3 regions of the Limnohabitans sp. 2KL-3 genome follow, and region 1 is predicted to be linked to each of the others. Evidence: predicted binding sites of a transcription regulator. Region 1 holds the regulator's gene; each other region holds the start of a gene.
The links. Region 1 encodes HrcA, which represses chaperone genes, less so after heat shock. Its sites were predicted from a motif close to TTAGCACTCNNNNNNNNNGAGTGCTAA; they were not measured.
Positions count from the first base shown of each region.

Region 2: groES (co-chaperone GroES) is a predicted target of HrcA. The motif match lies at 1,420-1,446, and genes of this name have one in related genera.
Region 3: rpoH (RNA polymerase sigma factor RpoH) is a predicted target of HrcA. The motif match lies at 1,519-1,545, and genes of this name have one in related genera.

Region 1 covers NZ_CXON01000002.1:267,065-270,324, forward strand. Annotated here, with positions in the region: gene AMM41_RS21740 (hypothetical protein) at 288-704, opposite strand; tRNA gene AMM41_RS03620 (tRNA-Ile) at 817-893, opposite strand; gene hrcA (heat-inducible transcriptional repressor HrcA) at 929-1,933, opposite strand; gene AMM41_RS03630 (NAD kinase) at 1,962-2,855, shown strand; gene recN (DNA repair protein RecN) at 2,859-3,260, shown strand, end outside.
Region 2 covers NZ_CXON01000002.1:462,743-466,002, forward strand. Annotated here, with positions in the region: gene AMM41_RS04590 (lysophospholipid acyltransferase family protein) at 1-587, opposite strand, end outside; gene AMM41_RS04595 (helix-turn-helix domain-containing protein) at 773-1,369, shown strand; gene groES (co-chaperone GroES) at 1,528-1,815, shown strand; gene groL (chaperonin GroEL) at 1,897-3,260, shown strand, end outside.
Region 3 covers NZ_CXON01000006.1:158,099-161,358, forward strand. Annotated here, with positions in the region: gene AMM41_RS10585 (M16 family metallopeptidase) at 1-324, opposite strand, end outside; gene ftsY (signal recognition particle-docking protein FtsY) at 353-1,417, shown strand; gene rpoH (RNA polymerase sigma factor RpoH) at 1,575-2,507, shown strand; gene AMM41_RS10600 (Bug family tripartite tricarboxylate transporter substrate binding protein) at 2,615-3,260, shown strand, end outside.

The DNA of each region.
Region 1 (3,260 bases):
TAAATTATGTTTAATTTATATTTATAAAAATATTTATATAGATATATAAATACTATTTTTAATTTTAGTTATTGACCAATGTAATGCCACGGATTGACCGCTTCAAGGCTCTGTTCAAACTTGGTCGTTGAAAGCCTTCACAGAAACGGAAAAACTTGCAGGACGTCAGCTGAGTGAATGTTGTTTCAAACAACGCCTCGTCAATGCACACGTAGCATGCGTGTGTCTGCTTCATCTCGTCAACTGCCTCGTCCTTGGCCTTGAGCTTCGATGATTTGTATTGCCATTCACAAAAATCCGCAGGTAACGGGCGCCTCTGTCCATGTGGCATTCCAAGTTTCATCAGCAAATGGGCCTCTATGCCCATTGATTCTGTACCGCACCACGTATCTTTCAGCAGGCGTTCTGTGTGCTAAACCCAGCCGCTGGCGGTATCTGGCTTCGTCATACCTATCCCAGGCAGCAGCCATGGCGTTTTCCAAACTGGCACGGCGTGTTGAGAATCTGTGCCACTTGCCGTCTGCCAACTTGAAGCGGCATTGGTCAAGCAGACTGCGTGTGCGGCGATACAGCACCAACTCACCGTCTCGCAGCAGCAGGACGCTGGGCGATGCTGCTGTCAGTGCGTCAATGGTGCGTTGCTTGCTGGTTTTGACGGCGGCTGCGTCAGTTGCCAGCGGTGCGTCAGTGTGGCGTTCAGTCATAGAACACAGCCCCGCAGCGTGGAACTACTGTACTGGCAGCGTGTGCCAACTTGGAACCGCCCAATAAAAAAGTCACTTTGTAGCGTTGTACAAAGTGACTTGAAGAATTAAATGGTAGGGCGTCACGGACTTGAACCGTGGACCAAAGGATTATGAGTCCTCTGCTCTAACCAACTGAGCTAACGCCCCCACCGAAGCCGTGATTGTAGTGGCCTGGCGGGCGTTTATTTGGACTGGCTCAGCGCATTGCTGACCAAGCGCGAAGTGATGTTGACGATCTGGATCATGCGGTCATAGGGCATGCGGGTCGGGCCGATCACGCCCAAGGTGCCCACCACTTGGCCATCCACCTCATAAGGCGAGCTGACCACCGACAGCTCTTGCATGGGCACGATCTGACTTTCACCGCCAATGTAAATGCGCACGCCCTCGGCCTGGCTGGACACGTCCAGCAAACGCATCAACTGGGTTTTTTGTTCAAAAAGCTCGAAAGCACGGCGCAAATGCCCCATGTCACTGGAAAAGTCACTGACCGACAGCAAGTTGCGCTCGCCGGCAATCACCACCTCGTTCTGGTCTTCGGCCAAAGCCTCGCTGCTGACCTGAACGGCCGCTTGCATCAGCGTGGCGATTTCGCTTTGCAGGCTCACAAGCTCTTGCTGCACCCGGCTGCGCACCTGCTCAATGGCCATGCCAGCGTAATGGCTGTTCAAAAAATTAGAAGTTTCAATCAGCTGGCTTTGGGAGTAATCGGTCTCGGTGAACAGGATTCGGTTTTGCACATCGCCCTCGGGCGAGACAATGATGACCAGCAAACGCCGCTCGGACAGGCGTAAAAATTCAATGTGCCGAAACACCGAAGGCCTGCGGGGGGTCATGACCACGCCCACAAAATGCGACAAATTGGAGAGCAAATTGGCCGCACTGGCGATCACTTTTTGCGGCTGATCCGGGGTGAGCGCAGGCGTATCCAAGCCGTCGCGTTGCACCGTGAGCATGGTGTCCACAAACAAACGATAGCCACGACTGGTGGGGATGCGCCCTGCCGAGGTGTGCGGGCTGGCGATCAGGCCCAGCTCTTCGAGATCGGACATCACATTGCGGATGGTGGCGGGCGACAGGTCCAGGCCAGAGGCTTTGGAGAGCGTGCGCGAGCCCACGGGTTGGCCGTCCGCAATATAGCGTTCAACCAGCGCTTTGAGCAATAACTTGGCACGATCATCTAGCATAGACACATTTTAATGATGTAATTTGCAGATGAAATCCAAGTTCCGTCATGTTGCACTTTTTGGTAAGTACCACACCACCGCCCACGGTGGGGCACTGGAGAGTTCTCGCCGGGCTTTGGACGACGTGGCCCAGTTTCTGACGCGGCAAGGCTGTGACGTGGTGCTGGATCAAGAAACCGCTTTGCACACCGGATTGAACCAACACCCCATGCTCGACATGGCTGCCATTGGCCAGCAGTGTGATCTGGGGCTCGTGGTTGGGGGTGACGGCACCATGCTGGGCATTGGTCGGCAAATGGCCCGATTCAATCTGCCTTTGATGGGCATCAACCAAGGTCGACTGGGTTTCATCACCGATATCCCGCTACAAAGTTACCAAGATGTGTTGTTGCCGATGCTGCAAGGCCACTATCAAACCGAAGACCGCAGCCTGCTGCAAGCCCATGTGATGCGTGACCAACGCAGCGTGTTCAGCGCTTTGGCCATGAACGACGTGGTGGTCAACCGGGGTGGCACCTCGGGCATGGTGGAGTTGCGGGTCGAGGTCGATGGCCGTTTTGTGTCCAACCAACGCGCCGACGGCCTGATCATCGCCACCCCCACAGGCTCCACCGCCTATTCCTTGTCGGTGGGCGGGCCTTTGATGCACCCTGGCATTGGTGGGTGGGTCATGGCACCCATTGCACCTCACACCTTGTCCAACCGGCCGATCGTTCTGCCCGAGTCGTCTGAAATCAGCATCGAAATCGTGGCCGGGCGATACGTCAGCGCCAATTTCGACATGCAGTCATTGGCCGATCTGATTTTGGGTGATCGGATTGTGGTCAAGCGCTCTGAGCACACGGTGCGCTTTTTGCATCCCGCAGGTTGGAACTACTTTGACACCCTGCGTAAGAAAATGCATTGGAATGGAGGCGACTGAGACATGGCACTGACGCACATCACCTTGCGCGACTTTGTGATCGTGCAATCCCTTGAATTGGACCTGGCCAGTGGTTTCAGCGTTTTGACGGGTGAAACCGGTGCCGGCAAATCCATCTTGATTGACGCACTGCAGCTGGCCTTGGGTGCTCGCGCCGAATCTGGCGTGGTCCGTGAAGGTGCAAGCCGCTGTGAAGTTTGCGCCGAATTCGACCCCACCCCCGCCATCCAGTCTTGGCTGGAGGAGGCTGGTTTTGAAACGAATGTATCTTTGTTGTTGCGCCGCACAGTCGACACCTCGGGCAAAAGCCGCGCCTGGGTCAATGGCAGCCCTGCCACCGCAACACAGCTGCGCGAACTGGGCGAGCAACTGTTGGACATCCACGGGCAACACGCCTGGCAAAGC
Region 2 (3,260 bases), 200 kb from region 1:
GTGTAAGCGGGTTTGCCAAAAAACGGCGCCCAAACGCCCATGCCCTCGGGCGGTACTTGGTCGGGCAACAAGCCCACCGCTTGCCCAGCCCGCAATGCTTTGATCATTTGGCGCACCCCCGACAAATTGGTGGGCACCGCCTGCAAACCGGGACGGTTTCGGGCCAAGGCCATCACTTCGCCTAAAGCCGCTTGCCTGGCCGGGCGGTAAAGCACCGTCAAAGGCCCATATTGCGCACCAAACCGCGCGGCCAAGGCCTGGGCCGTGATTTCAAAGCAGCCCATGTGGGGCGTGAGAAACAACACCCCTTGCCCCAAAGCATAAGCATCGGCCGCGGCCTGCGCATCGGCCCAAACCACCGAAGGCGTTTGGCCCAGCCACAAACGCGGCAACTCGGCCGACATGCGCCCGGCCTGCCCCACCGCCCCCACCAAGGTGCGCCAACCCAGCCCCGCTTGACGGGCATTGGCCCCCATGCGACGGCGGTAAGTGGGCGAAAAAAGCCAGGCCAGCCAACCGCCCGCCACACCCAGGACATGCAAGGCCCACAAAGGCCAATGTGAAAAAAATCTGAACCAACGAAGCATAAGACCCTGATTTTGCCTTGAACTCCAAAACCCACAGTGCCACCGCAACACCGGCCAGGCGCTTACCGGTTTGTGTGATGGGCACTACCTGTTCTGGGAAACCCGGAGACTTCGAGCGCGTTCTACCATGCCAAGACCCTCAAAAAGCCCAAGACAACCAAGCCTATCCAAGCGAGCACCCCACGATGAAAAATTCACACAACCCCCAAAATCCACAAATTTATGTCAGCACCAGCCAAGCGGCCAAAACCCTGGGCTTGTCGGTGGGCACGGTTCAGCGCATGGTGCAAAGCGGGGTCTTCAAGGCCTTCGTCACCCATGGTGGCCATCGCCGCATCCTGTCCGAATCGGTCATGGACTATTGCAAAGGCCAAGGCTTCAACCTGCTCTACCCCCTGCCCGAGGCGCACCCGGGCCGCTCGCTGGTGTGCGTTTTGCACGACGGCGAACACCTCTCACAGGCCTTGGACACCTTGGCGCACTGGCCCCACATCAAGGTCATGACCCACCCACTGGACCTGATCGACATCACACAAAATGTGGACGCCTTCTTCATGGACGCCCGAATTCCCTGGCTGCACACCTCGGCCATGCATCTGCAAAACGCCCGCATGCAGCAAGCACACATCGTCATTTACAACTGCACCTGCCTGCCCGACAGCAGCACCTTGCACCAAGCGCCACACCTGAGCTTGTTTGAAGGCGACATCAGCACCGATCTGGTCGACGGGTATTTGCTCAGCCCCCACCATGCACACGAGAGCCGAAAGCCAACCCATTGACGCCTACCGGAAAACCCTGCCTCTTGAAATGCACCGAAATGGCCTTATCATTAGCACTCGATGGGGATGAGTGCTAACAACGCCCCTCTCCTCAGATTTCAGCTGCACCCCTTTGGTGCTTTTGTTTTTCAACCCTTGTTTCAAATCCAGGAGATTCCATGAAACTGCGTCCTTTGGGCGATCGCGTGATCGTCAAGCGTATCGAAAGCGAAACCAAAACAGCCTCGGGCATCGTGATCCCCGACTCGGCTGCTGAAAAGCCCGATCAAGGTGAAGTCCTGGCCGTCGGCCCAGGCAAGACCAACGACAAAGGCGAGACCAAGGCCCTGAGCGTCAAAGTCGGCGACCGCGTGTTGTTCGGCAAGTACAGCGGCCAGACCGTCAAGGTGGCTGGCGACGAGCTGCTGGTCATGAAAGAAGAAGACCTGTTCGCAGTGGTCGAGTGATTTGCGGGACAGACCGAACGACGCGCGAAGCGCCCGTTCGCTCTGTCCTCAACTGATTAATCTGAATTTAGGAGCTTAAAAATGGCAGCAAAAGACGTAATTTTCGGCGGCGAAGCCCGCGCACGCATGGTTGAAGGCGTGAACATTTTGGCCAACGCGGTCAAAGTGACTCTGGGCCCTAAAGGCCGCAATGTGGTTCTGGAGCGTTCTTTCGGCGCCCCCACCGTGACCAAGGACGGTGTGTCCGTGGCCAAGGAAATCGAACTCAAAGACAAGCTGCAAAACATGGGCGCGCAGATGGTCAAGGAAGTCGCTTCCAAAACTTCTGACAACGCGGGTGACGGCACCACCACTGCCACCGTGTTGGCCCAAGCCATCGTGCGCGAAGGCATGAAGTACGTGGCCGCTGGCATGAACCCGATGGACCTGAAGCGCGGCATCGACAAAGCAGTGACTGCTTTGATCGAAGAGCTGAAGAAGGCCACCAAAGCCACCACCACCAGCAAAGAAATCGCCCAAGTCGGCTCGATTTCTGCCAACTCTGACACCAGCATCGGCGAAATCATCGCCAACGCCATGGACAAAGTGGGCAAAGAAGGCGTGATCACCGTGGAAGACGGCAAGTCTTTGAACAACGAACTCGACGTCGTTGAAGGCATGCAGTTTGACCGCGGCTACCTGTCGCCCTACTTCATCAACAACCCCGAAAAGCAAGCTGCTTTGTTGGACAACCCCTTCGTGTTGTTGTTCGACAAGAAGATCAGCAACATCCGCGATCTGCTGCCCACACTGGAAGCCGTTGCCAAAGCGGGCCGTCCTTTGTTGATCATTGCCGAAGAAGTTGAAGGCGAAGCCTTGGCAACTTTGGTGGTGAACACCATCCGTGGCATCTTGAAGGTGGTGGCTGTCAAGGCTCCAGGCTTTGGCGATCGTCGCAAAGCCATGTTGGAAGACATCGCCATCTTGACCGGCGGCAAAGTGATCGCTGAAGAAGTCGGCCTGACCCTCGAAAAAGTGACTTTGGCCGATCTGGGCCAAGCCAAGCGCATCGAAGTGGGCAAGGAAAACACCATCATCATCGACGGCGCTGGCGCTGCTGGTGACATCGAAGCCCGCGTCAAACAAGTGCGCGTGCAAATCGAAGAAGCCACTTCTGACTACGACCGCGAGAAGCTGCAAGAGCGCGTGGCCAAGTTGGCTGGCGGTGTGGCCGTGATCAAGGTCGGCGCTGCCACCGAAGTCGAGATGAAAGAGAAGAAAGCCCGCGTTGAAGACGCCCTGCACGCTACACGCGCTGCTGTGGAAGAAGGCATCGTGGCTGGCGGCGGCGTGGCTTTGCTGCGTGCACGTCAGATGGCGGGTGTCATCAAAGGCGACAACGCTGACCAAGACGCCGGCATCAAGCTGGTGTTGAAAGCCATCGAAGCGCCTCTGCGCGAGATCGT
Region 3 (3,260 bases), on a different contig from region 1:
CGAGAACTCCCCCACAGCCAAAGTGGGCGTGCCTTTGAACAGCATGTGCTCCAGCACATGGGCCACACCGCTGGTGCCATCCACCTCGTCCATGGAGCCCACGCGCAGCCAGACCATGTGCACCGCCGTGGGGGCGCGGCGGTCGGGTTTGACCCACAGTGTCATGCCATTGGCCAAGGTGAAAGTCTGGACCTGGCTTGGGGCAGCCTGTTCTCGCGGCGGCGGGCTGTTTGCTGGTGCTTGCGGTGCCTGCGCCATGGCGCTCAGGCTGCTGCTGAGCAAGGCTGTTGTCAAAGAAAGACCCAAAAGAAAGTTCGGTTTCATAGAATGCATGATCCTTGAAATCCACGCCATGTTCAGCTTCTTCAAAAAAAAATCCCCACCCGCTGAGGTCCCATCAGCTCCAGCGGCCGTTGAACCCCAAGTTTCAGCACCCGTCGCCAGCAAGTCACCATCGCCCGCCAGCACACCCACACAGCCCCCGGACCCGTCTGCTGCAACACCTGCCGCCCCTGCCGCCCGCCAAGGCTGGCTGGACCGCCTCAAAGCCGGTCTGCGCAAGACCGGCTCCAGCATCACCACCGTCTTCACCGGCACGCGCATCGACGACGAACTGTACGAAGAGCTGGAAACCGCGTTGCTGGTGGCCGACACGGGGGTCAAGGCCACAGAACATTTGCTGCAAGACCTCAAGCGCCGCGTGAAAGAAGCCAAGGCGACTGACCCATCACAAGTCAAAACGCTGCTGGCCGATGCCATCACCGACTTGCTGACGCCTCTGCAAAAACCCCTGAGCATTGGCGACCACCACCCCACCGTGATCATGGTGGCGGGCGTCAACGGCGCGGGCAAAACCACCTCGATTGGCAAACTGACCAAGCACTTGGCCGACGAAGGCCTGAGCGTGCTGCTGGCCGCAGCCGACACCTTCCGCGCCGCCGCCAAAGAGCAGCTGGCGGTTTGGGCCACCCGCAACACGGTGGAGATCGTCAGCCAACAAGGCGGTGACCCGGCGGCCGTGAGCTTTGACGCGGTGAGCGCTGGCCGCGCCCGTGGCCGCGACGTGGTCTTGGTCGACACCGCAGGCCGCTTGCCAACACAAACCCATTTAATGGAAGAGCTGAAAAAAATCAAGCGCGTGGTGCAAAAAGCCGACGGCACCGCCCCGCACGAGGTGCTGCTGGTGATCGATGGCAACACTGGGCAAAACGCCTTGGCCCAAGTCAAAGCCTTTGACGACACATTGGGCCTCACGGGCCTGATCGTGACCAAGCTCGACGGCACCGCCAAGGGCGGCGTGCTGTGCGCCATTGCCCGCGAAAAGCCGATTCCGGTCTACTTCATTGGGGTAGGGGAAAAACTGGAAGACCTGGAAACCTTCAACGCCCGTGAGTTTGCCCAAGCCCTGCTGAGCTGAACACCCCGGTATTTCGCCGTTCACCAGCGCACAGACACCCCCCCTCTTCACTCACAAAATAGGGGGAAACCCCATGCCCACAGCCAAGCTGAGGCCGCCCTTTAGCACTCCTCACCAGAGAGTGCTAACATTGGGGTATTCTGAAAGGAGTTCTGGTATGAACATTCAAACTGGTTCCCCCGCCACAGCCATCGCGCTGAGCAATCCTTGGGCGGTCGTGCCCTCGCTCGGCCACTTGGACGCCTACATCTCTGCGGTCAACCGCATGCCCATGCTCACCCTCGAGGAAGAGCAAGAAGCCGCCCGCCAACTCAAAGCCAACGACGACTTGGAAGCCGCCCGCAAGCTGGTGCTCTCGCATCTGCGTTTGGTCGTCTCGGTGTCTCGCCAATACTTGGGTTATGGCCTGCCCCATGGCGACCTGATCCAGGAAGGCAATGTGGGCCTGATGAAGGCGGTCAAGCGATTCGACCCCGAGCAAGGCGTGCGCCTGGTCAGCTATGCGCTGCATTGGATCAAGGCCGAAATTCATGAGTACATCCTGAAAAACTGGCGCATGGTCAAAATGGCCACCACCAAGGCCCAGCGCAAGCTCTTTTTCAACTTGCGCTCGATGAAGCAAGGCTACAAAGCCGACGCCGACGAAGGCACGCACCGCGACACCCTGACGCCCGACCAGGTCGACGCGATGGCCAACAGCCTGAACGTCAAGCGCGAAGAAGTGCGCGAGATGGAAATGCGCATGTCCGGCGGCGATGTGCTGCTGGATCCGGCCCCATCGGACGACGGTGAGCAGGCCTTTGGCCCCATTGCCTACCTGGCCGATGTGAACCACGAGCCCACCGCCATGATCGAAGCGCACCAGCGCGATGTGATGGCCAGCGATGGCTTGGCCAGTGCTTTGAGCGTGCTGGACGAGCGAAGCCGCCGCATCGTGGAAGAGCGCTGGCTCAAAGTGAACGACAACGGCTCGGGCGGCATGACGCTGCACGACCTGGCCGACGAGTACGGTGTGAGCGCTGAGCGCATCCGTCAGATCGAAGTCGCGGCCATGAAGAAGATGAAAAAGGCGCTGGTCGAGTTCGCTTGAACTCAGGGCCTGTCGCCTGCTTTGACTTCAATACCCGGCTTCGACCGGGTATTTTTTCGCCTGCTGTGCGCTAAAGTCACGGCAGTTTTGTTTTGAAAGGCTACGCCATGACCGCTCGCACCCCCACTGTTTTTTCTCGCCGCCATCTGGCCCAAGCCCTTGGCGCTGCTTTGGCTCTGGGACTGACACCTTCATGGGCCACTCCCTCTTCCACTGCATCAACAGCCACTTGGCCCAGCCAAACCGTGCGCTTGGTGGTCGGCTTTCCCGCCGGCTCCAGCCCCGACCTGACGGCACGCGCCTTGGCCGAACCACTGGCCAAAGCCTTGGGCCAAAACGTGATCGTCGAGAACAAAGTGGGTGCCGGCGGCAACATCGCGGCTGACTTCGTGGCCAAATCAACCGACGGCCACACCCTGGGCCTGATGATCAACGGCAACATGACGATTGCCCGCATCCTGAACCCCAAGGTGCCTTACGACCCGCTCAAAGACCTGGCACCCATCAGCCTGATTGGCAAAGCCCCTTTGGTGCTGACTGTTCCCGCGTCAGGACCCGGAGTGGCACCTGGCCAAACCGCAGCCGAATGGTTGAGCCAAGCCCAAAAAGCGGGCGACAAGCTCAGTTATGCCTCGCCCGGTGTCGGCACGGTGGCGCACCTGGGCATGGAGTTGCTCAAGACCAAAGCCGGTATTGCCCCTGTGCATGTGCCCTACCCCGGCAACCCGCAGATCATCACCGCCATGCTCGGTG